3 regions of the Peribacillus sp. NPDC097284 genome follow, and region 1 is predicted to be linked to each of the others. Evidence: riboswitches for the same ligand, from Rfam matches in the RefSeq annotation. Region 1 holds a riboswitch; each other region holds the start of a gene.
What was found. Region 1 has a riboswitch for S-adenosylmethionine ahead of ACIQXU_RS11175 (sugar ABC transporter substrate-binding protein). Riboswitches for the same ligand answer to the same signal wherever they lie in the genome.

Region 1 (10,771 bases):
TGAAATCGAATTGAACAACGGGGATGTTTGGGATGAGCTTTCCGTCTATTATCGCGATGCCTATGCAGGATTACTAGAAGGTACGCATTTAGTCAAAGAGTTAAGTCCTGTCGTACCAAGACTGTTGGAAAATTGGTTGAAAATCGCGGAAGGGGAGATTTCGTTATTTGCAGCGGCCTCTGTCCTTTCCTGGAATGAGATTTTCCCAGATACAGTGAGCGCACTTGTTGTTCAAGATGCAGAAAGTCTGTTAGCGAAATCCCCTAGATTGGGAGGCGGTCTCGAAGCAGGCGAAAAACTGATTCACTCCATCATTCAATGGGCAGAGAGCAATGATCTATCAGTCGGCAATAAGCTGAAATGGATGGTTGAGGGAATTAAGGATATGAGCAATTTCAATCTGCTTCTTGTTGGAAGTGCAGGAAATGGCAAGACATCCTTCATTCAATCGATAGCGGGTGAAAGCATTGCAGCGGAAGACCATTCATCTCTTGTGAGCGTTAAAGATGGCGATGACCTGGAAATCTATGAAATTACCGATACAGATCGTAAAATGGTCGAAGAGTTAACGGAGTTGGATGAAACGCGTCGTCAACGCGGAACGATTGTCGATGTGACACTCATCAGTGATTATTTGAGAAATAATCGCCTGCGTCTACTGGATACTCCAGGATTTAATGGAGAGAAAAGCGTAGACCCTGACTTCCAAAATTACTTACTGGAGAGCGATGGAGTGATGTTCGTTCTGGATGCACGGGCACCTTTCACGGGCAGTGAACGTGATTTGCTATTGGAAATGCAACAAATGGCCCCTAAACTTCCTATTCATTTCTTGCTGAATAAAATGGATACCATCTATAGTGATCAAGTGGCAGTCAGGATGGAAGATGAAACATGGGATAAGGTGAATGCTTATTTCCCGAACGCGAAGGTATTTGCTTTCTCCAAGCTTTATGACAGCAAACAGCAACTGCAGGATCTAGCCGTCTTCCTTCACGCAAACTATCAAGATAGCAATTGGAAGGAAATGAGGGCGGAGAAGCTCCTTGCCTTCACGCGTAAAACTTTATCCTATCTATTAGAAAAACGGGCAGCGAATGAACGGAAATGCGAGCATTCGATTTCTTGGAATGAACAGATGGAAGTGAAGTTGAATGGCGCTACGAATCAGTTGACTGATTTGGAAAAAGAAAAAACCGAAAACATTACAAGATCTTATCGCTTATTAAAAGAAGAAGTGAAAAAACAGCTTTCCACACGAATTCCTGAATTACTGCGTGATTGCTCTAAAACATTATCTGAGAATAGTGACTTTAGCCAAGTGCATATACAGTTGAATCAGGAAATGAACGATCGGATCCAGGCATTTATATCCGATAAAATCATGCCGCAGTATTTCCGCTCGCTTCAAGACTGGATTGCTACATCTGAGTTAGAATTCACGCAAAGCCAACAGTTCATGGATGAGATGAGCGCAGGCTTCAATGAGCTATACAAAGAAGAACGTATTGTACTGGCCGGGGACTTCCGGGTCTTGGATGACTGGCGCCGTGATGCGGACCGGATGACAAGCAGCATCCGGATAGAAAATGTAAACATATTACTAAGAAGGACCCCATCTCAGTTGATTCTTAAGGGAGCCGGGAAGCTATTTGGTGCCATTCCGCAAAATAAAGCGAATATGTACAATCGATATAAGAAGTTCTTGGAAAATGAAGACTTCCAGGATGTTGCCGATATGATCAGTGACCGATTCCTTACTCAGTTTGGATTGTTCGAAAAATCCTTGGAACGTGACATATCCCTGTTCTACCGCAATCCATTTGCCATCCTTGAAAAAAATATCGAACAGACGAAAGCCGAAATCAAAGAACAGCAGGCTACATTGGAACATATGAGACAAAATCCTGAAGTCTACCGTGATCCGATTACCCTGTTCGAAGTGAAACTGCGCCAATTCGAACGCCTTGAAAAAATCGAGAAAAGACGCCTGGCGAAACTGCAAGGAAAATAAAACATTTAAAATATTCTAAAAACTATTGACTTAATGACTATATCCCTATAAAGTGGTACTTACCATAACGAAACGTAACACATTATATTCTCTTATCAAGAGTGGCGGAGGGACTGGCCCTACGATGCCCAGCAACCGTTCCAATTAGGAATTGGTGCTAAATCCTGCAAAACAGAAATGTTTTGACAGATAAGAGAGGGATAAGTCTGCAAACCAGCTGATTAAACCTCTCTATTTTAGAGAGGTTTTTATTTTGTGTTTATGCCGAGCTAACAGATAAGAATAATGTAAAAAATAGGGGGAATTAAAATGGGAAAATCAATTTTAAAAGGAGCTTTCGTTTCCGTCATCGCTTCGGCGTTGCTTTTGACGGGGTGTTCTTCGGGACAAAGTACAGGGGAAGCGAAAAAAGAGGAAAAGGTATCTTTTGAAAATGTTCCAGAACGATTTGCGAAAGGCGAGGGAGCTAAAATTAAAGTCATTCGTAAAATTGGCGGCGATGATCACACGGCCCAATACTTAGCAGGGGCGCAAGAAGAAGGAGAAGCACTTGGCTTCCAAGTAGATACTTTTACGGCCAATGGCGATACGGCTAAATTCCATGATGCCATCGCTCAGGCTCTGGAGGAAGACTATGATGGCTATATCATTTCCCATGGTGATGATGCAGCGACAGTGAATGACGTACAAAAGTTGGTTGATGCAGGGAAAAGCGTAGTCACATTCGATTCCATCGGCGATTTAACGAAAATTGATGGGGTAACAGTAACCTCACAAGATGACGAAGCATTGGCAACTCTTGCTTTTGACAAATTGATTGAAGAGCAAAAAGGCGAAGCGAACATTGCATACCTTTGGGTAGATGGTTTCCCTCCTATGGTGAGAAGAAATGCCGTGTATCAAGAAAAGCTGAAAGAAAATCCTGGCATTCATGAAATTGAAAGATTCGGAGTGGCATCTTCAGATACTTCTGTCCAGACGCAAAACGCGGTATCGGCGATGTTAAACAAGTATCCAAAAGGTAAACTAGACGCAATTTTCGCAACATGGGATGCATTCGCTATCGGAGCAGCTCGTGCGATAAAAGAAGCGGGGCGCGATGAAGTGAAAATCTATGGTATTGACGTGTCCAATGCCGACCTTCAGGAGATTCAAACAAAAGGAAGCTCATGGTCGTATACCGCAGCGGTTGATCCGAAGTTGATTGGTGCAGTGAATATGAGACTGCTAGCGAAAAAACTAGCGGGGGAAGAAACGCCGCAAACCTATGATTTAGAAGCATCATTGATATCTCAAAAACAGCTTCAATCATCGAAGGACGCTGTCAATATGACCAATCTATCCGGCATTGTTCAAGGCTGGGGAGTATCAACGGAATTTGAAGAAGACTGGATGAAAGTATTGAAAGAACATTATAAGAAGTAACGATCAGAATCAGTAGACACTCTCTTTCAAGTTGAAGAGAGTGTCTGTTTAATGGGAGGGATTGGACATGGGCATTCAACTAGAAATGAAACAAATATCGATTGAGTTTCCAGGTGTAAAAGCGCTTAGTGAAGTTGATTTTTCAGTACAGTCGGGAACAGCACATGCATTGGTCGGCGCAAATGGAGCAGGGAAATCGACGCTAATGAAAGTCTTATCAGGAGCTCATGTCCATTATACCGGCGACATTTTTCTAAATGGCCAGGTACAGGATATCCGGTCGCCAAAGTCGGCACAGGAAGCTGGCATTCAAATTGTGTATCAGGAAGTGGATACGGCCCTCATTCCTTATTTAACGGTTGCGGAGAACGTGATGCTGAATGAATCCGTACAGAACATGGGGAGAAAACAAATCATCAAGTGGAAGGAATTACATAGAAAAGCGACGGAAATCTTGGAAGAAATGAACATCCATGTGTCTTCGAAAAAACTGGTAAGGGACCTTACGTTGGCCGAAAAGCAGATGGTCTTGATAGCTAGGGCCGTTTCAACCGCATGTAAATTCTTGATTCTCGATGAGCCGACTGCTCCGTTAAGCCATACGGAAACAACGGAACTATTCCGGATTGTGAATGAGCTGAAGCAACGTGGTGTAGGCATTATTTTCATTTCTCATCGTCTACCCGAGATATTTGAAGTGTGTGAGGACATTACAATCATGAGAAATGGGAAGAGTGTGAGGCGCAGTAGAATCAGTGATATCACACAAAACGAAGTGATTGAGCAGATGCTTGGAAAGTCAATGGAAGAACAGTTTCCCGTCGTGAATGCCGAGCTAGGTGCGGTGATGTTTGAAGTGAACCGACTGTCGGATGCCGATAAAGTCAAAGATGTCAGTCTTCATGTGAGGGCCGGTGAGATAGTCGGTTTAGCGGGCCTTGTCGGGGCAGGAAAAACGGAGCTTTGTAAAACGCTTTTCGGCCATACGGCCATTATAACGGGGGATGTTGTGTTGAATGGAAGGAAGCTTATTCTGAAAACGCCCCATCATGCTGTGAAGAGCGGCTTGGCACTAGTCCCCGAAGAACGGAGGAAAGAAGGCGTTCTCGTACAGGAGTCTGTTACTACGAACTTGACTGCTGCAAGTGTCGGGAAATTCAGTAAGGCATTCAGCTTCGTCGATCGCCAGGCAGAAAAGATAAAGGCGAAAGACCTGATAGCCACTCTTGGGATCAAAACGCCTTCAGAGGAAGCGAAGGTCGAAAACCTATCAGGGGGCAATCAGCAAAAGATCGCCATCGGAAAGTGGTTATTGGCTGATGCGGATGTATACATATTCGATGAGCCGACAAAAGGCGTCGACGTCGGGGCCAAGAAGGATATTTTTGAACTGATCGCAAAGTTAGCCCAAAAGGGGAAAGCGATTATTTATGCATCATCCGAATTGGCCGAAATCATAGGAATCACAAACAGGACCTATGTTTTATATGACGGAAGGATGGTCAAGGAGCTAGAGACAAGCAAGACAAATGAAGAAGAACTACTATTCTACTCAACAGGGGGCAAATAGGATGAGTACACCAATTCCGGTTCTTACAGAGAAACCAACAACGCCAGCCAGGAAAAAAGTTGATCTGTTCGAATTCTTTTATAAATATGGAACGATTCTGACGATCATCATCTTGATTGCCGTTTTTGCTATTGCGAATCCATCGTTCATTCAAACGAATAATCTTATTAACATTTTACGTTCCATCTCCATCGTGACGATCATCGCCATCGGGATCACGATTTCCTTGACGGTTGACGGCTTCGATTTGTCAGTTGGCTCCGTTGCCTCATTAGCCAATGCCATCGTCATCTCGATGTTTGTCTGGTTTTCCCAGGATACGTTGATTGCGATAATAGCGGCCATTGGTGCTTCGCTTGTGGTGGGCGCATTGAATTCATTCATGATTGTAAAGTTAAGGATCCCGGACATGCTGATGACATTGGCGACCATGTTCATCATTCAAGGGCTTGCCCTTACTTATACAAAAGGGGCCACGGTTTCACAAAACATGGTGATGCCTGACGGAACATTCGCTACAGGTTTAATCAGCCCATTTTTCGCCAAAATCGGACAAGTGCCTTGGATTATCCTGATCATGGGCGTCATTGTCGTTGCGACTCATATCTTTTTGACCTACACGAAGCATGGCCGTTATATGTACATCATTGGGGGAAATAAGGAGGCGGCTAGACTTTCGGGAATCTCGGTCAATAAATATAAAGTAGTGGCCTATCTTCTGTCGGCGCTGTTCGCTGCTATCGGCGGGATCGTCCTTGCTTCCCGCGTCATGACATCGGAAATCAATTCAGGTTCTCCCTATTTAATGGATGCGGTGGCGGCGGCCTTCATTGGTTCTTCTGTTCTAGGAGCAGGTAAACCGAATGCTTTCGGAACGTTCATCGGGGCCGTTTTGATTGGAATCCTGCAAAATGGGCTAATCATGATGTCGGTCCCATATTATGCAATGGACATCGTGAAAGGCGCAGTTCTCGCCCTTGCCTTGGCTGTGACCTATTATAAACAAAAACACTGAAACATTAAGGACCAGCAGTCGCCATGATTGCTGGTCTTTTGTTTCAGTGTGGCGAATTTTTCATTTGGGCTTGGATAACTTCATTTCATACTGCATATAAATCGTACCGGCCTGTTCTTGTGTAATCTCGAATTTCTTACTCACCTTTTCCGTGATGGCGTCTTGGGTATTCTGTCCTCCAGTGTTGTATAGTGACTTCATGTAAAGATAAATTTCTTTTTCTTTATCTGAACCGATTGCATCGTTTTCCCCGGGTGCCTGTGAATATCCTTCCGCCACTTGGCTGACCCCTTGCTCGAGGCCGCTTTCTTCAGAGGACTCTTCCGTTGTTGGGCTTGCTTCACTTTCCTCCACGGTTTTTTTACTGGATGGATTTTGCATGCAGCCATACAGTAGACAAAGAGAGCAAGCCAATAGGACAAACTTCATCGCTCTTATCATCCCTACCTCCTTATATGAAAAAAGAAACAGAATCTTCATATATAAGATCCTGTTCTAATGGGGTGCTTATTTAAACTTCTGGATTTCACTGTCTCCCTCGAATTTGTTATCCTCCAATATGCCAATCTCCTCAATGTGATTCCGGGCGGCCTCGTCACCTAATCTGTATATGATCCGGTATAGTTTTTTCATGGCCGCATCATATTTATCATTGGCCCGGTCATGATGGTAGAGAAGATAAGGTACGTGAGAACGGGCAAAAGCTTCAAGATCATCTTTCAGATGGTCGTCCAAACATTGCTTTAACTCGGCTAATTCGTCATCATTCGCTTGTATGGTGAAGCTTGGGTTTTCATCTAGTTTCTGTGCCAGAATATCTCCACTCACTAAATCCACATGATACGTCTGCTTTTCTTGACTCATTTATACCACCCCTTCAAGTGTTTAATTATGATGTACCACTATTTGTAAAAAAGTAACCCTGAAAATGAATATCCCATAAAAAAGTCGCTTTCATACATAGATGTCAGATATTTCTTATGAAATAGGGTAAGATAGATTTAGAGATTGATAGGACAACTTAGGACATTTAACAAGGATGGGGAGTGCTACAATGAAGAAATTATCCGTATGTATTGTATTGATGGTATTTATCGTTTCAGGTTGTGCAACGAGGATGTATGATTCAAACATGGAATTGGGGAAAAGCCAACTAAAGGAAGAGAATTATTTAGAAGCACATGAAGCATTTGAGTTGGCTTATGAAGATGATCCCACTGCGGAAGCGAAAGAGCTGATGGAGCTATCAGGCATACTTTACGATGGAATGAAAAAATATGAAGAACAGGATGTAGAAGGAGCACAGGTTTTTTTCGAAGAGGCAGCCGCATATAAGGCAAAGTTTGAAGAAGGCAAGTTGATGGTTCAAAAGGCTACGGAAATGTTGGCGAAAACGGAAGAAGCCGACGTAGAACCAGTTGAAGAGGAGACGGATTTAGAGGAAACGACGGATGACCAAACGGGGGAGGAATCAGAAGCAATCCCCGAGTCGGAAGTTGAAGATAAACCGGCAGTAGAAACAGAAACGCCGAAGGAAGCACAAGAAGAGGAAAAAGCCGCTAAGGAAGAACCAGCCGAAGAAGGACCGGTTGAAGAGGAGAAGGACCCGGACCAAGCCTTTACAAAAGCGAAAGCGGAGCAGCTGGTGAAGGATTATGTGGATGCCGAAAATAATCCGCATCTACAAATCCAATATGATCATGATGATGAAAAGGGAGACTATATTTTTCAAGTCTTTGAAGTCGTCAATGATAGTAACGAAGGTGGACATACTGCCACATTTGGCTGGTATGGCGTGAATAAGCAGAAAAAAGAAGTGTATGAAGTGATGTAAGGAGGGGCGCCTTTAATAGAGGCGTCTTTTTTTTGGTTGTAAGCAGTTTATCGGTCAAAGTCGTAAATATATCGGTCAATTTGGATGATTTATCGGTCAAAACCAGACCTTTATCGGTCCAAGCCGCAAATATATCGGTCCATCTAAGAAATTTATATTTTTTCAAGGTTTCTTAAGAATTTTTTAATAATTCCTGTTTATGATGGAGGCAGGTGAAAGTCATAAATAGGAGGGAAGAAGATGGAGAACTATAATGGTGAAGGACAAGTCAGGGTGAAAGATAAACCGAAAAAAGTAAAGTCACATGTGTTTACTGGTCTTGTTTCTGGAGTGGTCGCTTCTTTAGTAACCTCTTCTGTATTTGTATTCGGGGGTGAGTTTGGGGATACCGAGAAAGAAGCCGTGAATGAAACCTCTCAAACCGCAGCCGTAGAGCAAACGGTCACTCCACAGAAATTGTCGACGAGTACAGATTCCAATCAGAGGGCTGATATGGTTGAAACAGCTTCAAAATCGATTGTAGGTGTCGTCAACTTTCAAGAAACACAAAGTCGGTATCCCCTCCAGCAGCAAAGTACGGAAAATGAAACGGTGGAAAGCGGCACGGGATCAGGGGTCATTTATAAAAAAGACAATGGCAAAGCCTATATCATCACGAATAACCATGTAATCGAAGGAGCTAAGGAAGTGGAAATATCGTTATATGATGGGAAAAAGGCAACAGCAGAGGTGGTCGGTGCTGATGCCTTAACGGACTTAGCGGTGTTGACGATTGATGATTCAATTGCTCCGGAAGCCGTCAGTATTGGTGATTCTGATAGCATTCGACCAGGTGAGGAGGTATTGGCCATCGGGAATCCGCTCGGACTTGATTTTTCGCGCTCAGTAACACAAGGAATCATTAGTGCAACGGGAAGGGCGATTTCGGTTGATACTTCGGACGGCGAATGGGAGCTGGATGTGTTACAAACGGATGCGGCCATCAACCCTGGAAATAGCGGGGGTGCCTTAATCAATACGGCTGGTGAAGTGATTGGCATCAATAGCTTGAAAATATCGGAAAGTGGAGTGGAGGGCTTAGGCTTTGCGATTCCAAGTAACGAGGTCATCCCGATAGTAAAAGAGCTAATCGAAAAGGGAAAAATTACGCGACCCTATTTAGGTGTCAGTCTTAACAATACAGAGGAACTCCCACAATATTATCTACAGAAAATGCCTGAGCCTGCAAAAACCGGGGTAATGGTCAATAGTGTAGAACCAGGTTCGGCGGCTGCGGATGCAGGTCTCCAGCAACAGGATGTCATCGTGGCGATTGAGGGCGCCAAGATTGGCACGGCTGCTGAATTGAGAAAACAACTGTACAAAGATAAGAAAATAGGTGACAAGGTTACATTCAAGATCTATCGAGGGGCAAAAGAAAAGACGTTGACGATAACCTTGAAAGGTTCTTAATAGGAAAAGACTTCGGATTGAAAACTGTCCGAAGTCTTTTCTTTTAGAGTAGAATTTTTAGTATAGCTAATAATATAACCATGAGGGAACATATCTATATTCCCTTCCAATAAAGAGAAATGATTTGTCAAGGAAAACAACGTGTTTATAATGTAAAATAGTATAAATATTGACAAAAATGTGAAAATTGTTAAAATAGAAAGAAAAGGAGCTGACAGGATGGAAGCTAATCAGAAGATCATGGATGCATTGAAATGGGTATCAGGCACAGGATGTACAATCGGAATTATATTGTTTTTAATCAGTTTTTCTGTAAGCGGTTACAACGGAGGGTATGTGCTGTCAACAATAGGGATAACCATAGCGTTAAGTGCAGCGAGTATTTTCTTGGTTGGTATATTATTTGTCTTGGCAGAAGAAATGACGGCGAACACCAAAAAAGGGGAAAGAATTATACCGGAAACAACGAAGCTTATAAAATTCAAGTCCAAAACAAAAAGAAGAAAGGTGTCAATTTGACACCTTTCTTCTTTTTATTAGGAGAATAGAGCGTTTCTTCAATAGAAGAAACGCTTATTTACTTTAAAAAAACCGTATGCAGGTAATGATAAAAAAGTATGATTTTTTAGTTTCCACAATGGCTAAGGGAAAAACACTTACAATAATTTATATCAGTATAAAATAAGTAAGTGAAGAAAAAGGATGTTTATACCAGATTAGACATATTATCCTACTCGTATTGTGAAATATTTAACATTAGAGGTGATTTTGAGGCATATTTCCCCATGATGTATAATGTTACAATTGTTTATTTCACTATATTAATATAAAATAAAATAGACATAGGTAGGGACAATCCTGTACTTTGGGAAGCTGTCTCGTTTTTCATTATAAGGATTTATTATAGGGCATAAGAAAAAAATAATACAATATAACTGCTCATTTACCACATATTTACGGTTTTTAAATGAACTTTTTATGACATTCTTCATTTCATATTGTCTTTTTTTCCACTTGGAACTAAGATATGAGAATAAGAGGTTTAAAGATTGGTAAATGTTTTCTCCGAATAATTACCAATGTCAAATATATTATACTAAGAGAGGGGTAGCACGATGAAAATAAAGTGGGCTTTTTTAACCATCCTTTTTACTGTTGCCACAGTGTTAACAGGCTGCGAACCATTAATGGTCTTAGATCCAAAAGGGCCTCAAGCTGAAACGCAAGCTAAGGACATAATGTTATCTATTGGATTAATGTCGATTATCGTTCTAGTCGTTTTTGGAATTTTAATCTATATGTTAGTCAAGTACAGAGCTTCTAAACAAAGTAAGGATTACGAACCGCCTCATATTGAAGGAAGTAAACTTGTAGAGACAATTTGTGTTGGTGTTCCAATTTTAATTGTAGGTTTCCTTTCTATTGTTTCTACTCAAAGTAACTATAAAGTAGAGGCAACAC
Region 2 (10,771 bases), on a different contig from region 1:
TGCGATGATGGGAGTTCCGGCTTCGAATTTCCAAGGGAGTTCTTTCCAAGTAGATTCATACAAACCTACGAAGTCGATCATCTCTCCACCAAATTCAATCGGCTCCATTTTTTCGAGAAGTTCCTTTTTACCATATAGTACGCCGATTCCAGTCGGACCGACCATTTTATGGCCTGAAAGAGCAAAGAAATCACAATCTAAATCACGGACATCCACTTTCATATGCGGTGTACTTTGCGCTCCGTCCACCACCATGATTGCATGATGTTCATGCGCAATCTTTGCGATTTCCTTAACAGGATTAATCACACCAAGCACATTGGAAACCTGCATGACAGACACGATTTTCGTGGCATCCGTAATGGTAGCCCGCACATCATCAAGCGAAATCGTTCCATCCTCTTGTAGCGGAATATATTTCAGTACAGCACCCTTTTCTTTAGCGAGCTGCTGCCATGGAATGATATTACTATGATGTTCCATATAGGAGATGACAATTTCGTCACCTTCTTTAATATTTGCACCACCGTAACTCTTCGCTACGGTATTTAAGGATGTAGTCGTTCCTCTAGTGAATATGATTTCTTCAGTAGAGGATGCATTAATGAATTTACGAACTTTTTCACGTGCACCTTCATACGCATCCGTAGCTTTTGTTCCAAGTGTATGCACACCACGGTGAACATTAGAGTTGAAACCGCGGTAATAATTTTCAATCGTTTCAATGACAGCAGCCGGTTTTTGAGATGTTGCAGCGCTGTCTAAATAAACTAATGGCTGACCATTGACTTCTTGATCTAATATCGGAAAAAGCTTACGAATTTCGTATGGGTTCATTACTGTACTTTCCTTTCAATGACCTCGACTAGTTGTTTTCTAACTCCTTCGATTGGAAGTTGATTCACAACAGGGGCCAAGAATCCGTGAATGACAAGTCTTTCTGCTTCTTTTTTCGCGATACCACGACTCATCAAGTAATAAAGTTGAAGGGGATCGACACGGCCGACAGACGCAGCATGTCCTGCCGTAACATCATCCTCATCGATTAACAGGATTGGGTTAGCGTCTCCACGTGCCTTTTCACTTAACATCAATACACGTGATTCCTGTTCCGCATTGGCCTTTGTTGCACCATACTCTATTTTACCAATACCATTAAAGATGGTTGATGCACTGTCTTTCATAACACCATGCTTAAGGATGAAGCCTTCAGAGCGTTTTCCGAAATGAACAACGGCTGTCGTGAAGTTTTGTTTTTGTTCCCCGCGTCCAACCACTACGGATTTTGTATCTCCGTAAGAGCCATCACCTATTAGATTGGTTGTATTATCTGAAATCGTATTACCATCGTTCATCAATCCAAGTGCCCACTCAAGACGAGCATCGCGTGCAACTACCCCACGACGGTTCACATATGTTGTGAATCCTTTGGATAGAGTGTCAACAGCGCCATATTCCACTTTCGCATTTGCATTCGCAAACACTTCCGTTACGATATTAGCGATGCCTTCATTAGACTCAACGGCCGAGAAGTAGTTCTCCACGTATGTTACAGAACTATTATCTTCCGCTACGATCAATACGTGATTGAACAGTGTAGTTTCAGGATTATCCACCAAGAATACTGCTTGGATTGGTTCCTTGATTTCTACATTTTTCGGAACATATAGGAATGCTCCCCCGTTAAGCAATGCAGCATGCAGAGCCGTTAAACGGTGTTCATTCACTTTCACGCCATCTTTCATGAAATACTTCTGTACTAACTCAGCATGATCTCGAGCCGCTGTGAAAATATCCGTGAAGATAACGCCTTGTTCTTTTATAGCTGCTGACAAATTAATATGTGCCGGCGTATTATTGCGTTGAATGTATAGATTTTCATTTTCTTCAATGATCGATTTAATCTCTTTTGGAAGTTCTTCTAAAGAAGCAAATGCTTCACTTTCAACCGTATGGGTTTTGAATGAAGTGAAATTCCATTTATCTATCTTCGTTTTATCCGGTCTAGGCATCGGAAGCTCTTCTAAATCTGAAAAAGCTTTGATTCGAAGGTCTGATAGCCAAGATGGCTCATTATTTTTTGTTGAATAAGAGCTTATGTCCTCTTTTTCAAGCGATAATTTCATTTCTGTAGTCATTGCAAATCCTCCTACTTACGCTTCTTCGCCAACAGTTTCGTCTTCAATGCCCAATTCTTGTTTAATCCAGTCATAACCTTCTGCTTCTAGTCGTGCAGCTAATTCAGGACCGCCTGATTTAACGACGCGACCTTGCATCATAACGTGTACGAAATCAGGTGTGATGTAGTTTAGTAGACGTTGGTAGTGAGTGATGATCAAGCAACCGAAGTCTTCTCCACGCATTTCATTGATTCCTTTAGAAACGACTTTAAGTGCATCGATATCAAGACCTGAGTCAATTTCATCCAAAATGGCGATTTTTGGTTGAATCATCATTAATTGAAGGATTTCATTACGTTTTTTCTCTCCGCCAGAGAATCCTTCATTCAAATAACGTTGAGCCATATCTTCATCCATTTCAAGGAATTCCATGTTTTTATCCATTTGACGGATGAATTTCATAAGTGAAACTTCGTCGCCTTCTTCACGGCGTGCATTGACAGCCGAACGCAAGAAGTCTGCATTTGTAACACCACTGATTTCACTTGGATATTGCATAGCAAGGAAAAGACCAACACGAGCACGTTCGTCAACTTCCATTTCCAATACGTCTTCACCATCAAAACTGATGCTTCCGCTTGTTACTTCATATTTAGGGTGACCCATGATTGCTGAAGATAAAGTGGATTTACCTGTTCCGTTCGGCCCCATGATTGCATGGATTTCTCCGCCTTTTACTTCCAGGTTAACCCCTTTTAAAATTTCTTTGCCTTCTATTGATACATGAAGATCTTTTACCGTTAATGTTGAACCTGACATAATAATACCTCCGTGAACTTAATTCCTATTTTATTACAGAAAGTGAAAATCACTTTCTTGACTATAGTTTTCAAAAAATCATTCTCACTTTATTCTCATTACAATTTTATAACAAATCCAATTTAGAATCAACTAATATAGATGGAGGTTTTTACTCGCTAGGGAGTGGAAACCTGCCCTATTGTTATAAAACGACCGTATAAAGGCTTTTCACTGCAAATATGCCCTTATTTTAGTTTTCGTTAATGTAAGCTAATTATTCGGGATTCCATTCATAATAAGATATTCCCGAAAAGTTCAAGGGGAAGACGGTTGGCCCTTATCATGAAAAAAATCGATCTGCAGGAGTAATGAGCAGGATCCGGTACGTACAACAGATCACTTTTCATTTTACCTCTACAGACCGATTTTTGAAAGACTCTAATATATGCTTATCCGTGGATTTTACGTTGTAATTCCAGAACCATTTTATTGCATTGCTCATGTTCCCTATCTCTTACTTTTTCAACCTCGATACGAAGGTCTAAATTTCTGCTGTATTCACTGTACCCAACCCCATGTGATAACTGCATAGCTTTTTCCATTTCGCTCGTTACGTTTAAATCTAAAGTATTGATAGTGAACCATCCTTTCAAATTTGTGAATCATTTTGTTTCTTCGTCTATTCTATACCCTTTGCTTTCAACTTTAAACCCCAACTTAAAAACGACCTGGAAATCCAGGTCGTCTTTCGTTGCTTTATTCCTTTGCAGGTACGACTGCACCCTCATATTCCTCAAGAATGAAATCTTGAATTTCTTTGGAATGTAATACTTCCACAAGCGTCTTGATTTCTTCTTTGTCTTCGTCACCTTTATTAACAGCGATCACGTTCACATATGGTGATTCAGAATCTTCTATTGCAATGGAATCTTTAAGTGGATTCAAGCCAGCGTCGATTGCATAGTTAGAGTTGATTAGGACCGCATCTCCTTCGCCGCTTTCATAGATCTTCGGAAGTAATGCCGCTTCATAATCTGCATCGAATTTAATGTTCTTCTTATTCTCGACAATATCTTTTACTGTAGCTGTCGTTTTATCAATGCCTTCTTTAAGAGTAATCAGGCCATTCTTTTCTAAAAGTGATAAGGCACGTCCATGGTCTGCAACAGAGCTGCTTAAAATGATTGTTGCTCCTTCTGGAAGCTTATCAATGCTTTTATATTTTTGTGAATACAAAGCAATTGGTTCAATATGGATGCCGCCTGCATTAACAAAATCATATCCATTTTCCTTAATTTGAGATTCTAAATAAGGAATGTGCTGGAAGTAGTTCGCGTCCAGTTCTTTATTGTTCAAAGCCTTGTTTGGCAAGATATAGTCTTGGAATGTTTCCACTTCCAATTCAATGCCTTTTTCTTTAAGAAGAGGAATCGCTTTTTCAAGAATCTCTGCATGTGGTACATTCGATGCACCCACCACTAACTTCTTCGTATTATCGCCACTACCTGTATCTTTCTCTTTATCCGTTCCGCAAGCCGCCAATGCAATTGATAAAACTAGAACGAATGCAAACCCTAAAAACTTTTTCATCCTTTTCATCTCCCCTTATCTTTTATCCAATTTAGAAGTAATCACATCACCGATAATCTGTATGATGAAGACAATAATTAATATGACAATCGTCGCTACCAGGGTAACGTCGTTGTGATTCCGTTGATAACCGTCCAGATAGGCTAAGTTACCCAATCCACCAGCCCCGATGACACCTGCCATTGCCGTGTATCCAACCAATGCAATCGATGTTACCGTGATGCCTGATATAAGGGCCGGCATCGATTCTGGAAGGAGGACCTTATAAATGATGGTGCTGGTTTTGGCTCCCATTGATTTAGCCGCTTCAATCACGCCTTTATCAATCTCACGAAGGCCGATTTCGACCATCCGCGCATAAAACGGTGCTGCACCGATAATGAGTGCTGGTAATGCCGCATTCTCACCAATCATGCTACCGACAAGTAATTTGGTGAACGGAATTAATAATACAATCAAGATAAGGAATGGAATCGAACGGAAAATATTAACGAAAGCACTTAACACACCGTTAACGCCCCGATTCTCCCACATATTCCCCTTGCCTGTTAAAAACAGAAGCAACCCCAATAGTATCCCTATAAAAAAGGTCGCTACAACTGAAATACTTGTCATATACAGCGTTTCTTTCGTCGCTTCTATGATGTCTTCCCAATCTACATTCGGCAATAATTCTTCAAGCATGAGTAATCACCTCCACGCCTACCTGCTGTGCTTTTATGAATTCGATTGCGCGGAGCATTTCATCTTCACTGCCATCAAGGTGGATGAACAATGTTCCATATGAGCCGCTTCTCGTTTGTGATATCTTCCCCTGGACAATGTTCACATCCAACTCAAAATTACGTACCAATTTTGTGATCAACGGGCTTTCTGCATGATCCCCCACGAATGTCAGTTGAATCACTTTTCCTGCTGGATACCGTTCAAACAAATGCTCCATCGTTTCTTTTGTCTCTTCTGGTTCCGTCACCTGCTGAACAAAACGCTTAGTCATCTGTTCTTTAGGGTTTCTGAATACTTCCAGGACAGCTCCCTGTTCGACTACCCGTCCACTTTCCATCACAGCCACTCGATTGCAAATCTTCCGAATGACATGCATCTCATGTGTAATCAAGACAATGGTTAAACCAAGGCGTTGATTTATATCCACAAGCAATTCCAGGATGGAATCGGTTGTCTGGGGATCTAGAGCGGACGTGGCCTCATCACACAAAAGCACTTTCGGGTTATTTGCAAGAGCCCTCGCTATTCCCACCCTTTGCTTCTGTCCACCACTTAGCTGCGATGGATACGCTTTTTCTCTTCCTTCCAATCCAACTAACTTAATGAGTTCATTGACGCGCTTGATGCGTTCTTGCTTGGAGATGCCCGCAATTTCCAAAGGAAAGGATATATTTTCTTGAACGGTCCTTGACCATAAGAGATTAAAATGCTGAAAAATCATGCTAATCTCTTGACGGGCTTTACGAAGCTTAGACCCTTTAATTGTTGAAACTTCATTTCCCGCAACGTTCACGGAGCCCTCAGTAGGCCGTTCCAACCCATTCAGCATACGTATAAGCGTACTCTTGCCAGCCCCACTGTATCCGATGACTCCGAAAATCTCACCTTTATTTATTTCTAAATTCACACTATTCACGGCATGAATCGTTTCGCTATTTCCTTTTCCTGTTCGAAAAAGTTTACTGACGTTTGACAATGTAATCATGTATGCTCACCTCTTTATCCAATTAAGCCTATGAATTTAGTCGATTTATTTTTATGGCCTCCTGATGAATCTATCCTCTATGATTCAAAGAAAATAGAAAAAGCCCTTCTGCATGAGCAGAAAGGCAGGGAAAAGCAGGCCTTCCTCTCATCTCCCAAAGCCTCTACGCTTTGTGTGAATTGGCACCTTTCCAAGGAAAATCCTTGTCGGTTGCCGGGTTTCAACGGGCACATCCCTCCACCTCTCTTGATAAGAGCTATATATGGACTATTCTTTTTTGTCTTAACATTCACTTTACTATGTCTGAAATTTTAACACAGATAAAAAAGGAGTGCAATGTAAAATCCTAGGGTGTACCTGTTTCTCCATTAAACTCTTTGAGAATTCACTGACACGATATTCGTCGCTTTTTCAATCGCTTGCTCTAGATCTTCAAGTAAATCGTCTACATTTTCAATACCGATTGAAAGGCGAACCTGGTCGGCACTGACACCGGCCTTGACCAGTCCTGCATCATTCAATTGCTGGTGAGTTGTACTTGCTGGGTGGATGATTAGGCTTTTAGCATCCCCGACATTGGCGACATGCGACCATAACTCAACCGAATTGATGAGTGTGGAACCTGCTTCACGTCCCCCCTTAATTCCAAACGTCACCACAGATCCGGCTCCCTTAGGCAAGTATTTATCTGCAAGGGCTTTATCGGGATGATCATCGTTACCCGGATAAGAAACCCATGAGACTGCCGGATGGTTCTCCAAGTATTGAATGACTGTCCTCGTATTCAACAGGTGTTCCTTCATCCTGACATGGAGCGTTTCCAAGCCAAGCGTGAACTGGAATGCACTTTGAGCACTTAACGTCGGTCCCAAATCCCGAAGCAATTGCACACGCGCTTTCGTAATAAAGGCAGCAGGCCCTACCGCTTCGTAATAGACAAGTCCATCGTAACTAGGGTCAGGTTCCGTAAAGCCTGGATAATTAGGCGAATTCCAATCGAATTTACCACCGTCGATGATGACTCCCCCTAATGTCGTACCATTACCCAATAGCCACTTTGTAGCTGAATGGATGACAATATCCGCCCCAAAGTCTATTGGTCGGCACAGATACGGCGTTGCGAAAGTGTTATCGATGATAAGAGGTATCCCTGCTTCGTGGGCTATTTCCGCCACTGCTTCGATATCAAGAACCCTTAAGCTTGGGTTGCCGATTGTTTCGGCAAATATAGCCTTCGTTCGTGGAGTGATTGCCCGTTTGAAATTTTCCGGATCATCAGGTGAGACGAATTTCACTTTGATTCCGTATTTAGGGAGTGTATTTTCAAATAAATTATAGGTCCCGCCGTACAGTGTTGAAGCAGAAACGATTTCATCCCCCATACCAGCGATATTAAGGATGGAAAGGGATATAGCGGCCATGCCGCTTGCAACTGCCAATCCACCGATTCCCCCTTCTAACAGGGCCATTCTTTCTTCAAAGACACTGACAGTGGGATTGTGAAGCCTCGTATAGATATAGCCATTCTCTTTTAATCCAAACAGATTCGCTGCATGATCTGTATCTTTGAACAAATAAGCATTACTTTGATAAATGGGCACGGCGCGGGCACCCGTTTCGTCGACTTTTAAACCGCCATGCACACTCAACGTCTCAAAGCGGTAATTTTTTTCTGTCATTATATTCTCCCCTTCTTCCATTGTTTTAGTAGGGATTAAAGCGATATTGCCTCTTCTCTTGTTATATGCAAGGAACCTTATAATATGAAGAAGTCGGAACTTCCCGCCACCGTCCATAGAAATTTCCCTATTGAACGATGTCGCCTGGATAAGCGCGTTTTGTAAATGGCAGACATTCCATCCTCGTGTATGATGCGTCTATAACGTATGTACTTCATACAAAATATAGCACTTTAGTAGCAGGTAGTCAATTAGTTATTAGAATATTCAATCATTAATACGAATGCTATTTCCCCCCCATGACTTCAACAAAAAAACCAATCCATGTAGGATTGGCTTTTAGCTTATCTCTTTCAGCAATCCATACAAATAAGGAACAGACTGAAAGGCATATATTTTTTTTGTCATCTTTCCTTTTTCAAAAAGCAAAAGACAGGGTACGCTCTCAATTTCATATCGTTCAGCCAATGTCTGGACATAATTCATGTTCATTTTTCCAGCCTTCATTTCCGGGAACAGCTCTAGTGTTATGGAAAGCATTCTTGAAGCCACCTGGCAGGTTCCACACAAAGGTGTGTAAAGATATAAGCTAAAAGTGTTCCCTTGATCAACAGCTTGCTTAAAGTCTTCTTCTTTCCATTCCTCCATCAGTTACTCTTCCATCCTTTTACTTGTAAATTTAGTTTTCACTTTCATATTTGCAGTCAGTAGCACGGAAGCGATGTGATGTTCTGGGGTATCCTCGACTTCCTTGTACATCCTATCTATGTACAAATGCCTTGCTTCCGGCAGTTCCCGACGAAATTGTTTCCTTAGCTTTTCCCCTGACTCATCTGCGTCAAAAAGGATATAAACGTCCCGGCCTATCAATTCATCCACCATTTCATCCAACTTCGTTAAAGAAATGGTGCCATTGGTACATCTGATTTCGACTTCTTCGTCCAGAACGGATGCCACTTTGCGCTTGTCTGAAAGGCCTTCAACCATGATCACTTTATCGGGTACATCCCATTCCATCTCATCACCCCGTCTCCACTCAAATTGAAAAAGAGCAGGCTTAATTAAAGCCTCCCCCTCACCTTACTTACCCGTTTATCAGGCTATCATATTCGTTTGCACTCATCAGTTTTTCAACTTCACTGCTGTCTGATGGTTCAAGGACGATCATCCATGCTTTTTCAAACGGAGATTCATTAACGAATTCAGGATTGTCATTTAACTCTTCATTGATTTCAATGACCTTGCCGCTAATAGGAGCATAAAGTTCAGAAACCGTTTTAACGGATTCTACACTACCAAAGGGCTCGTTCGCTTTCAGTTCAGATCCGACCTCTGGAAGTTCAACAAAAACGATGTCCCCAAGTTCAGACTGGGCGAATGCAGTAATCCCTATGCGTACTGTACCCTCTTCCGTTTTGACCCATTCATGTTCTTTTGTATAACGAAGTTCTTTTGGCGTTGACATATTAATTCCCTCCATATTACAGCTTATATTTTATCTATTACATTATAAGGTAGATTCTTTGTTATGATAAGGAATTATCCAAATGTTTTGTAAAGTCTTAGCTCCAGGTTTGATCGAATTGTTCTTCTTTGAAACCTACTGTCACTTTTGAACCGTCCGTCACAATTGGTCTTTTCAAAAGCATGCCATCCGTAGCCAATATATCGAGCATCTCTTTCTCTGAAGCTTCTTTCAGTTTGTCTTTTAAACCGAGCTCGCGATATTTTTGCCCGCTCGTATTGAAAAACTTCTTCAACTCTAGTCCACTACTTTTATATATTTGTTCAATTTCTGCCCGAGAAGGGGGATTTTCCACGAGATGAATCGCTTCATATTGCAACTCATGACGATCCAGCCACTTCTTTGCATTACGGCATGTACCGCATTTTGGGTACCAGTATAAAGTTAAGCCCATCGTTTCACCACCTTCCCTTAGAATACCCGTTTTTTTGGGGCAATACAACGATAGACTCTCTCTTCGCATCCCCATGAAAAACCTACAAAATAAATCAAGGGAATACCCGATATGGGCATCCCCTTGATTAAGACTTTAAGAATTAAAGTGCATATTTTTCATTTTCGATTACTTTGACGGAAGCTTCACGTTTTTTCGCAATAACATTGATTGGATTATGTCTAGTCAACTTGCGAAGGGAAGAAAGCATGATGCGCAACGTATCGCCAGTTTCAACAGCAATCAACGTTTCTTTTGCATGTTGCTCGATTTCATTGAAAGCTTCTTGAACGAAGATTTCAGTGTAAAGCACTTTTTGTTGGTTCTTTTCTAGACCTGTAGTCGCGATTGCTTTTTCCGTACGTAGCACCACTGATTCAGCAGCATAGGCAAGAGATACGATATCAGCAATATTTGAAAGGATTTCTTGTTCTTGATCAAGTTTTTTACCGAATTTTTGTGCAGCAAGGCCTGCAGCCAGGATGCCAATTTTCTTAGCATTTCTAACCAGCATTTTTTCTTGTGCCAACGGCTCATCGCCTGGCTCTTCCGGCATCATCATCATTAACTCTTCTTGTAAGCCTTGTGCTTTTTGAAGAAGAGGAAGTTCACCTTTAAGTGCCTTTTTCAGGAATGTGCCTGGAACGAGCAAGCGGTTGATCTCATTTGTCCCTTCAAAGATGCGGTTAATACGAGAATCACGGTACGCTTTCTCAATTTCATATTCTTGCATGAAGCCATACCCACCATGAAGCTGAACCCCTTCATCAGTTACATAATCCAACACTTCCGAAGCGAAGAATTTATTCAATGAACACTCGATTGCGTATTCAGCAACGGCTGCGGCCATGGATTTACCGTCTTTTACTTGCTCATCAGTCAGTTTGCTTTGTCTTTGGTCATAAAGGCCGA
Region 3 (10,771 bases), on a different contig from region 1:
CGTCATGCGTAGTATCTTGATTGCTATATATGAATTGAAGGCGGATGAAGTGTTCGTCATCCCTCATCATGATTGCGGCATGGCTTCTGTTAATGCTGATGTTACGGTAGAAAAAATGGTAGAACGTGGCATTCAAAAGGAAACAATCGATACAATCGGAGCTTCAGGCATCGATATCAAGAGTTGGCTTCGTGGATTTGATGATGTTTATGAAAGTTTAAAAAATAGTGTAGAGGTTATTAAAAGCCATCCTCTGATTCCAAAGAATGTTCCTGTCCATGGACTTATCATTTCTCCGGATAAAGGCAAATTGGAACTGGTCGTTAACGGTTATGACCACATAGAAAAATAATAAAAACAATGTACCAAAAGCTGATGGAATTATCCCATCAGCTTTTTCATTTTTAAGAGTTTCTATTTATTTTTAAATGAATATTTGTTAAAATCACGAAGTGCAGTTTGTCACTTATACAAGCGGGTGGGCGAGGGACAACATAGTAAGGATACTACATGAAGAACACAAATTTAGAAACGTTTTTTCATTTTTCCCAATATGGAACAAATGGAAAACGTGAAATTCTTGCCGGTGTGGTTAGTTATTTCACAATCGTATATATTCTCGTCGTGAATTCCCTGATTTTATCTGAAGCAGGTATACCTATTAATGGAGCTGTGATTGCAACCATTATCCTTTCCGCAGTGAGTTGTATCTTGATTGGGTTGTGGGCTAATGTACCAATAATCATCGTCCCCGGTATGGGCGTCAATGCCCTGTTCGCGTACACAATGGTTCAAGGAATGGGCTTATCCTTCCAATCGGCTCTTGGAGCTGTTTTTGTTTCGGGCCTCATTTTTGTAATCGTGGCTTTTACAAAGTTCTCGAAATTGATTAATGATTCCATTCCAGGTTCAATAAAAGACGCCATTTCTGTTGGTCTTGGTTTATTTTTGCTGTTAATCGGTTTGGAAAAGGGTGGGATTATTACAAGGGGTTCTTCATCGCTTCTTGGACTTGGTCATTTGAGTGACCCATCTGTTCTAGCAACGATTTTGACATTTTTACTTGCCATTGCTTTATTTATTAAAAATGTCCCAGGAAACTTTATGATCACGATCATCATAGGTAGCTGTATAGCTTACTTTTTTGGCACGATTGAAATCTCGAATATCCACTTTTCCGGTTTGGATACAGCCTCTTATAGTGAACTCTTTTTTTCACTGACATTTATCGAGGTGGGGCGAATTGAATTTTGGATAAGTGTTTTTGCGATGACCATGGTACTAATCTTTGAAAACATTGGTCTTGTACACGGACATGTGAACAGCATCGAACGTCCGGAGGCTTATAAGAAGTCTCTACAGGCAACGAGTGTCTCCGTTCTTCTTTCTGGCCCTATCGGTTCCAGTCCGACGGTAGCCACTGTTGAGACCGCTGCAGGCATCGCCTCAGGGGGCAGGACCGGTTTAACATCAGTCATCACGGGGTTCTTGTTTCTTCTGTCACTTTTATTTATTCCGGTAATTAAGGTGATTCCGGATAGTGCCATTGCGCCAATTTTAATCATTATCGGCATGCTCATGCTTGAAAATCTTAAGAAAATGGACTTTAGCGATTATACAGAAAGCATCCCCGCACTTTTTATCATTACCTTCATTCCATTTACCTACAGTATTGCAGATGGAATGGCTTTCGGGTTTATTCTATACCCATTCCTGAAAGTGGTCACAGGTAAGGCGAAAGAAGTTTCAGGTCCAATGTATGTTAGCGCTATACTGTTTATTATCTATTTCATAATAGGTTAATATGAATTGAAGAGTCTGTGGAGTGGGTAGCATTGCCTCCACAGGCTTTTTATTGTATGGCAACTCGGCTTTCTTGATGGAATATTCGCTTAATTGGAATTTTCCCGATGACATGTTCGAACTTATAATGCTATGATAAAGAATATTTAAAATAAAAGAACAGCATTGAGGATGTGACAGGATGTTAATTGAAGGTTTTAAAATTCATGGATCGGGCAATGATTTTTTAATTATTGATGAATTAACAACAACTCTGACCTTTACAGAGGAAGAACGCGAAAAATTAGCGAAGGTCCTTTGCAATAGAGAAAAGCTTGGAGCGGATGGCATTCTATTTGTCATGAAAAGTGAGCATGCAGATGCCAGAATGCGGGTATTTAATGCAGATGGATCAGAAGCATCCATGTGTGGTAATGGACTTCGGTGTGTGGCCAGGTATACGAATGACGTTTTAGGGCTTGATAAAATGACTGTTGAGACGATGAAAGTGAATTTACTCGTCGAAAAAACGGATGATATTTATGCGGGAATTCCAACATTCAAAGTGGAAATTTCTCCGGTCAGCTTTAAGGTCAAGGATCTTCCGCTTGCAATAGAAAAGGATCAGTTGTTAAATGAATTGCTCCCTGAGTTGCATGATTCCCTCCTATTTTCGGCATTGGCTGTCCCAAATCCACACTTGATCACCTTAGTGGATAGCGATGTATTGCAAAGTAATTTACAGGAAGAGCTTGCCACGAAAGTGAACCAACCGAATGACCTGTTTCCGGATGGGGTCAATGTCAGTTTTGTAAAAGAACTGACACCTGGGAGCATTTATGTTCGTACCTTCGAAAGAGGTGTAGGCTTCACGAATGCTTGTGGAACTGCGATGTCGGCTTCAAGTCTGGTTACTTGCTCGATTGGACTTAATTCGCTTGAACAGGAAATTTCCGTTTATAACAACGGTGGAAAAGTGAAATGTATCGTTCACCATGATGAAGAGAGTAATGCGTATTCCATTGACCTGATTGGAAATGCAACCTATGAGTTCAAAGCGTTGCTTGAAATAGACATCGATCAGCCAGAGGTTTTCACAGTGCTTGAAAAACATGAATATGAAGAGGAAACAAAATTATATGCAAAGATGCAGGATGAAGTACAAAGCTTTTTGAAAACGAAATGGTAAGGGACAAAAGGCTGTCAAATCAGTAAATTATTATAAAAAAAGAAAAACAGGTGAAGAAAAACGATTCGTTTTTCTTCACCTGTTTTATTTTTTGGACTTATAAGGCCCCTTTTGTTGTTTAAGGAAGGATAAAACCTCTAGAAATGCTGGGCCGTTATCAATCTGCCTGTAATTCTTGAAGGGGCAGCCCAACCTTTTGATCCTGTTAGGTACAGTTTCCACTGTATAATCTTCCAGTCTAAGGTTTTCATTCACTTCTTCCCATGATAAGGGAGTGGCTACCCCGGCGAAATGATTTCCACGAGGGGAATAAGGGACGATAATGGTTTTCCCTTCACTATGTTGGACAAAATCGAGATAAAGTCGATTTTGTCGATTTTTCTTCATTCTCTCTAAGGTAAAGTCATTTGGAAAGGAGCTTATTAAGTATTGACCAAGAAAATCAGTGAAAATATGTGTCTCTTTATAAGTAAAAGTATCTTCCGGTAGTGGAATATGAATCTGTAATCCCTTATTTCCTGAAGTTTTTACGAATGCTTCTATATGTAATGGAAGCAAGACTTTCTTTATTTCAAGAGCGGCATGAATCGCCAAGTTAAAATACTCAATCGAGGGAGGGTCAAGATCCAATACAATTTCATCTGGTTTAGTAGAGCCAGCTTTCTGAAATGGTGCATGGAACTCCAAGGCAAGTTGGTTGCCAAACCAAAGCAATGTTTCCAGTTCATTACATAGCATATACTCGATGTCTTCATTCAGGAACGTTTGAATCGATGCGGGCGCATACTCTGGCTTATTTTTTTGAAAAAAACGTTCAGGGTTCATTGCGCCATGAGGGTAACGAATTGTTGTCAGAAGTTTGTCGGCTAGAAAAGGCAAGAAATGAGATGACACCTCCCGTAAATATTGGAGGTATTCAACTTTTATCACCTTTCTATCCTTAAATGCCCAAATCGGTTTATCTGGTGATGTTATATGGACCGACTCCGGAAAAGTAAATTGACTGATAAGGAACCTCTCCCAAGTACATTCACTTGGTATCGTTTGCAACAGCCACTGGGAAAACTGAGGCTCCCGTAATTCATTTTCTTCATGAACATGCAGAAATTGCACTTCGATACAAATGGAAGGATGGAGGTAAAAGAACTTCGCATTCTCTTCGACGGCATTTTTTTTAATCAATTCGTGTAAAATGGTTTTATCCTGGGCACTCATGCCATTTTTGACGCTCCCAATCGGGGTAATTACACCGTCTTTATAAACGGAAATTGAAATATATCCGTTTTCTTTATGAAGAGCGGTGATAAAGCAGGGGAATACCCTCCAATTTTTCACCTTGATCCAGGAGGTTGACCGTTTTTCGTGCCATATGCTGTTGATGTTCTTGGCTACAATCCCTTCCCCATCCATGAGAATGACCTTGTTCATCGATTCATTTGCAGTATCATAGTTTCCAATCAGTTGGATTGGGCTTTCTTCATGGGGGCTAGGATTTTCTGGGAAATGAAGTTTCTTTCCTAAGCACTTCAACAAAGCTTTCCGTTCCGACAAGTTTTGTTTGGTAATGTCTTTTCCATTTAAGGTTAGTAAGTCAAACACTATGAATCGGCATGGGGAGAGGGTGGAAGCCTCGGATATCAATGTTTGGTTTCTCAAACGTCCACGCCACTGTATCTCGGAAAAGTCTGCCTTGGCTTCATTGGTTAGCCAAACTAGTTCTCCATCTAGTTGAAGGGGAAGTATACCTTCGAGGTTCAAGGTTTCTAGGAATTCACCGATTTCCGGAAAAAGAGGCAGCAACTCTTTTCCGTTCCGGCTCGTCAGCTTTGCCACTTTACTTTCTTCAATCGTTAAAATGGCCCGAAAGCCATCATATTTGACTTCATATATCCATTCCTTAGAACAAGGAGCTTCTGGATGATAGGTGGGCAACATTGGTTTTATCACATTTTTCCCTCCGTTCATTGCGTTTATTAGTATTTTCCCCATAAAATCTTAATTTTAAGAGTTGAGATATAATTTTTTTGAAAGAAATGGGAATGATAATAACAGTGAATCAATTAATCAACGATGAGGTGAGGAATTTGCATACAATATGGAAAGGCAGCATTTCTTTTGGTTTGGTGAATATCCCGATAAAGCTTCATGCGGCAACGGAAGATAAGGATATATCCTTACGAACTTTGCATAAGGAATGCCATTCACCGATAAAATACGAAAAGGTTTGTCCAGTTTGCCAGAAAGAAGTAGGCAAGGATGATATTGTTCGTGCGTTTGAGTATACAAAAGGAAAGTTTGTTGTCCTAGAAGACAATGAACTTGAGCAATTAAAAAAACAAAATGAAGATAAGGCAGTGGAAATCATTGATTTTGTTAAAATAGAGGAAATTGATCCAATCTATTTCAACCGAAGCTATTATATGTCTCCAAACGATGGCGGTACAAAAGCCTATTCTCTTTTGAGGGAAGCACTCTTGGAGTCAGGCAAGGTTGGTCTCGCTAAAATCATCATTCGTTCCAAAGAACAAATGGCTATCCTTCGGGTCGTGGATAACACATTGTTGATGGAAACCATTCATTACCCTGATGAGGTTCGTTCTGCAACCGACGTTCCTAATATTCCTGCTAATGATGCCATTGCAAAAAAAGAAATCGATACGGCCATATTATTAATTGATCAGTTGACATCGACGTTTGATCCGACTAAATACAAAGATGATTATAGAACAGCTTTGCTTGAATTGATTGAATCAAAGAAAACTGGCGAGAAAACCATTACAGCAAAATCTAAAGAACCCGTGGCCAATAATGTGACGGATTTAATGGCAGCTTTACAAGCGTCCATTGACAGGACGAAGCCGGAGAAAATGGTTGTAAAGAAAAAGACGACACGCAAAAGAGCGGAGCCTAAAAAGAAACAAGCGTAAAAAAAGCCTGAGCGAAATCTATCGCTTAGGCTTTTTTTGTTTTATCCTAGAGGTAGCGTGATAAATGAGGGAAAAGGTGGTGTCCGAGAATGCATAACTTTTTTAGCATACATATTTCAAAAAAACTTCTTTATATTGCCATGATGGCTGGTTTAATCCTAGTTTATTTTTTCATTTTTATTGAAATTGTGGAAGAACTGAAGGAAGGGGAGTTAATCGAATTTGATAAAGTCCTTATCAATTTCATCCAAGTGCCCTTTAGTGAACAATTTATCAGCTTTGTGACTACGCTCACATTTTTTGGGTCGGTGACATGGATAGTCGTACTAATTGGTATATTTGCCTTGATTTTGGCCTTATACAGAAGAAAACAGCTTGCTTTATACTTAATAATCACTTCAGCAATGGGTGGGGTATTTAATTGGGGGCTAAAATATCTTTTTCAAAGGGAAAGACCCGATATCGCTCCATTATTATCCGTTTCCGGATATAGTTTTCCTAGTGGTCACTCTATGGCTTCGGTTATCGTTTACGGAAGCATTGCAGTTGTATGTTTACGAATCGTCAAAAGTAAATATATGAACGGCATTATATGGTTTTTGGCTTTTTTGGCTTCATTGGTCATTGGATGGAGCCGCATTTATCTAGGGGTGCATTACCCGAGCGATGTTGTGGCAGGTTTTGTTGCCGGAGCTGCTTGGCTAACGATATCGGCATGGCTGTTACGATACCTGGAATATAAGGGGCGAAAAAATAGAAGCTAAGGGGAAAATGAAGGCATAAGAAAATCACCAAAATTATCAAAAAAGTGGTGTACTGTGAGGAAAGTAATGATCGCACCTATAAATTTTCATTAAAAGAAGGTCGCCTGTTCAATTTGGTAGTTACTTGTTAGGTATAAATAATTAGTAAGGATCTACAGTTTTCCACCCTTTTTAAAAGGAGACAAAAAAATTCGCCCCCTAAAGAGCGACAATGAGGAAATTAATCGTGAATCAACATATAGGCGACGGATTGTCTTTTTCGACTATATATTGTGTTCATATTCTATCATAATTAATTTGGAAATAGCAACTAAATTACTAAAACAAAGGGATTATTTTTATATCATTCTCTTTTCACATCATATTTTATACCTAGTAAAGAGGTTATTGCTTTTTTTTGGTATAATCAAATAATTGAATAGATTGAATATAAAGAATGTTTCTTTATTGCAATCTGGAAATTTAAAAGAAATGGAAGATGTCCAATGGAAAATCGTAAAATCATGTCTCTTCAAATTGGGATGCCAAAAGAGGAGGAGCTTTCGGGGGTAAAGATCAAAACGGCAATGGATAAGAAGGCCATCGACTATATCACCGTAACAAAATCAGGGATTGATAGGGATGGAGTGGGTAACAGAAAGTTCCATGGAGGGCCTGACCGTGCTCTATGTTTTTATCCCTTTGAGCATTATGATTTATGGAATCGAACATTCAATAAGCAGCTTTCCATCCCTGCATTTGGGGAGAATTTGACGATTGCTGGAATGACTGAACGTCAAACGTTTATAGGCGATATCTATCGCATTGGCGGGACCGTTATTCAGATTACACAGGGGCGTATTCCTTGCTCGACCATCTCCCACTTTAACAAAGAGCCAGAGTTTTTGAAATTGGTGATGGACACTAATCTAACTGGCTATTTTGCTAGGGTTATACAAGAAGGGGTAATTGGCCAACAAGATGATATCGTGTTATTGGATCGGCTTCAAGATAAGGTTACGGTACTTTATGCAACGGATGTCATCCTTCATAAGCGTGATGGGGAGGAGGGGGCAATGTCCTTGCTTTCCATTGAATCCTTGTCGGAAGAATGGGGAGCCTTGCTTTCTAAAAGGATGTATCGTTAAAAAGTCTGAAGAAAATGAAAAAATGATAAATATACTCTTGAAATTATCAGATGATTCATGTAAATTAAATATAAATAAATTTTGAAATGTTTAGAAAATTAAACTTAATAAATCTTATCGAGAGAGGTGAAGGGACTGGCCCGATGAAACCTCAGCAACCAGCCTAGGCAAAGGTGCTAAATCCAGCAAGCAGAGCTTGATAGATGAGGAGAATGTTTCGAAAAAAGCCTTCTTCTTTGAGAAGGTTTTTTTTCTTTACTCTCACACTCATAGAAACCGACAAAAACCATAGTGTTTTTAAGAGAGGGTGTACTAATTGGATTTTCGTAGTGAATTGAAGGAAAGAATGCTAGTTGGAGACGGCGCGATGGGTACGTTGTTGTACTCCTATGGAATCGATCAATGTTATGAGGAAATAAATTGCACCAATCCTGATAAAATTGAGTCTATACATAGGGCCTATTTAGAAGCGGGTGCAGATATTCTGCAAACCAATACATATGGTGCCAATTTCAATAAATTGAAACGGTATGGGCTGGAGGAAGAAGTCAGTCGGATCAATCGCCAAGGAGTCAGCCTTGCTAAACAAGTAGCGAAAGGGAAGGCTTATGTTTTTGGTACAATTGGGGCCCAGCGTAGTATACGTAAATCGGATTTAAGTATAGAAGAAATAAAACGGGGTTTTCGAGAACAATTATACAGTTTGCTCCTGGAAGATCCCGATGGAATTCTTCTTGAAACATTCTATGATTTTGAAGAGCTTGAAACGGTGCTTCAAATTGCTAAAAAGGAAACGGACCTGCCGATTATTGCAAATGTATCGATGCATGAACTTGGAAATCTTCAAAATGGATTTCATTTGAATGAAGCTTTTCAAAAGCTAGAGTACCTAGGTGCAGATGTCGTTGGGGTGAATTGCCGTCTGGGCCCCCATCATATGATAAGGGCACTGGAAGAAGTGAAATTGCCTATGCAGGCGTCGATTGCCATCTATCCTAATGCAAGTCTTCCAGATTATGTGGATGGGAGACTGGTCTATAAAGCGGAACCAGAATATTTCGGTTCAAGTGCACTCGAATTACGAAAACAAGGAGCAACCATTATAGGGGGTTGCTGTGGTACGACACCACTACATATACAAGCTGTGAACGAAATGATTGGCACTTTAGCGCCAGTCAAGGAAAAAATTACGAAAGCTCGACATATAGAAATTATTGAAGTGAATAACCAAAAACAAGAATTAGCTCTTCATGAAAAGGCAAAAACGGATAGAACGATCCTAGTTGAGCTTGATCCACCGAAAAAGTTAGGAATCGAAACGTTTATGGCAGGAGCTGAAGCCTTGAAAAAAGCTGGGGTGGATTCCATTACTTTAGCTGATAATTCACTTGCTTCACCAAGGATATCGAATTCGACCTTAGCCAATTTATTAAAGGCTGAATTAGGGGTGAATCCGATGGTCCATATTACGTGCAGGGACCGAAATCTTATTGGGTTACAATCCCATTTAATGGGATTGCATACGGTCGGGCTGGATGAAGTTTTAGTTATCACTGGGGATCCTTCTAAGATTGGTGATTTCCCGGGGGCAACGTCTGTCTATGATTTATCTTCATTCGATTTGATAAGTCTGGTTAAGCAATTCAATGAGGGCTACTCCTATTCCGGACAAAGTCTAGGGAAACGGGCTAATTTCAAGATTTCCGCAGCTTTTAATCCAAATGTGAAATATCTCGATAAGGCTGTTCAGAGAATGGAAAAGAAAATCGCTTGCGGTGCTCATTCGTTTTTGACACAGCCAGTTTATTCAGTAGAACAAATAGAAGAAGTCTATCAGGCGACAAAACATTTGGAAACACCGATTTTCATGGGGATAATGCCCCTTACCAGTACGAGGAATGCCGAATTCATCCATAATGAAATACCGGGGATTAAATTACCTGACAGTGTACGGAAAGCAATGGCCTCAGCGGGAGCTGATCCAGTAAAATCAAGGATTGAAGCTATAAATATAGCAAGGGAATTGGTAGACGCAGCCCAAGAGAGGTTCAAGGGAATTTACTTAATAACGCCTTTCTTACGCTATGAAATGACAGCGGAACTTACTACATATATTAAGGATCATGATCGTAAACAAACATCTGAGGTGGCAGGACATGAGTAAAAGAGAAATTAACGTGCAATTACAATCAAAGATTCTTCTTCTTGATGGAGCAATGGGCACCATGATTCAAGCTGAAGATTTAACGGCCGAGGATTTCGGTGGAGAACAATACGAAGGGTGTAATGAGTATTTATCGTTAACCCGTCCTGAAATCATTCAAACTATCCATGAAAAATATTTAGCGGCAGGTGCCGATATTATAGAGACTAATACCTTTGGTGCCACAAGCTTAGTGCTGGAAGAATATCAATTAAGCACGCTTGCATATGAACTTAATAAAGTATCGGCAGAGCTTGCCGTAAAAGCATGTGAAAAATATTCAAGTGATAATTGGCCCAGGTATGTAGCGGGTTCCATGGGACCAACGACAAAAACTTTATCTGTTACAGGTGGAACGACTTTCGATATATTGACCGATTCATATGAGGAACAGGCACTTGGCCTTATAGACGGTGGGGTAGACTTATTACTCGTGGAAACCTGTCAAGATATGCTCAATGTAAAGGCGGCCTTTTCTGGAATTAGATCGGCCATCGCTAAAACTGGCAAGGAAGTACCGATAATGATTTCAGGAACAATCGAGCCGATGGGAACGACGTTAGCCGGTCAGTCCATAGAGGCATTTTATTTATCGGTAGAGCATATGAACCCTCTGGCTGTCGGTTTGAACTGTGCGACAGGCCCAGAGTTTATGATTGACCATATCCGTACTCTAGCAGATCTATCCGACAATGCGATTAGCTGTTATCCAAATGCAGGATTGCCTGATGAAGAGGGGCATTACCATGAATCTCCCACTTCCCTAGCCGAGAAAATGA

Region 2: it holds a riboswitch for S-adenosylmethionine, as region 1 does, so the genes downstream of both, ACIQXU_RS13455 (methionine ABC transporter ATP-binding protein) here and ACIQXU_RS11175 (sugar ABC transporter substrate-binding protein) in region 1, are expected to answer to the same signal.
Region 3: it holds a riboswitch for S-adenosylmethionine, as region 1 does, so the genes downstream of both, ACIQXU_RS08735 (bifunctional homocysteine S-methyltransferase/methylenetetrahydrofolate reductase) here and ACIQXU_RS11175 (sugar ABC transporter substrate-binding protein) in region 1, are expected to answer to the same signal.

The regions. Positions count from the first base shown of each region.
Region 1 is NZ_JBIWCZ010000004.1:251,157-261,927, reverse strand. It holds gene ACIQXU_RS11180 (GTP-binding protein) at 1-2,014, shown strand, start outside; SAM riboswitch class I at 2,104-2,210, shown strand; gene ACIQXU_RS11175 (sugar ABC transporter substrate-binding protein) at 2,324-3,439, shown strand; gene ACIQXU_RS11170 (sugar ABC transporter ATP-binding protein) at 3,507-5,009, shown strand; gene ACIQXU_RS11165 (ABC transporter permease) at 5,011-6,024, shown strand; gene ACIQXU_RS11160 (hypothetical protein) at 6,085-6,465, opposite strand; gene ACIQXU_RS11155 (hydrolase) at 6,532-6,888, opposite strand; gene ACIQXU_RS11150 (COG3014 family protein) at 7,079-7,858, shown strand; gene ACIQXU_RS11145 (S1C family serine protease) at 8,099-9,310, shown strand; gene ACIQXU_RS11140 (hypothetical protein) at 9,530-9,829, shown strand; gene qoxA (cytochrome aa3 quinol oxidase subunit II) at 10,426-10,771, shown strand, end outside.
Region 2 is NZ_JBIWCZ010000006.1:149,093-159,863, forward strand. It holds gene ACIQXU_RS13430 (cysteine desulfurase) at 1-837, opposite strand, end outside; gene sufD (Fe-S cluster assembly protein SufD) at 837-2,138, opposite strand; gene sufC (Fe-S cluster assembly ATPase SufC) at 2,154-2,939, opposite strand; gene ACIQXU_RS20955 (YuzK family famiily protein) at 3,371-3,523, opposite strand; gene ACIQXU_RS13445 (MetQ/NlpA family ABC transporter substrate-binding protein) at 3,678-4,511, opposite strand; gene ACIQXU_RS13450 (methionine ABC transporter permease) at 4,527-5,195, opposite strand; gene ACIQXU_RS13455 (methionine ABC transporter ATP-binding protein) at 5,188-6,222, opposite strand; SAM riboswitch class I at 6,367-6,478, opposite strand; gene ACIQXU_RS13460 (O-acetylhomoserine aminocarboxypropyltransferase/cysteine synthase family protein) at 6,591-7,901, opposite strand; gene ACIQXU_RS13465 (thioredoxin family protein) at 8,241-8,549, opposite strand; gene ACIQXU_RS13470 (toprim domain-containing protein) at 8,553-8,918, opposite strand; gene gcvH (glycine cleavage system protein GcvH) at 8,986-9,366, opposite strand; gene ACIQXU_RS13480 (arsenate reductase family protein) at 9,464-9,820, opposite strand; gene ACIQXU_RS13485 (acyl-CoA dehydrogenase family protein) at 9,963-10,771, opposite strand, start outside.
Region 3 is NZ_JBIWCZ010000003.1:131,919-142,689, forward strand. It holds gene ACIQXU_RS08700 (beta-class carbonic anhydrase) at 1-352, shown strand, start outside; gene ACIQXU_RS08705 (NCS2 family permease) at 511-1,803, shown strand; gene dapF (diaminopimelate epimerase) at 1,985-2,971, shown strand; gene ligD (DNA ligase D) at 3,056-4,918, opposite strand; gene ku (non-homologous end joining protein Ku) at 5,056-5,898, shown strand; gene ACIQXU_RS08725 (phosphatase PAP2 family protein) at 5,988-6,662, shown strand; gene ACIQXU_RS08730 (MOSC domain-containing protein) at 7,148-7,789, shown strand; SAM riboswitch class I at 7,901-7,999, shown strand; gene ACIQXU_RS08735 (bifunctional homocysteine S-methyltransferase/methylenetetrahydrofolate reductase) at 8,106-9,953, shown strand; gene metH (methionine synthase) at 9,946-10,771, shown strand, end outside.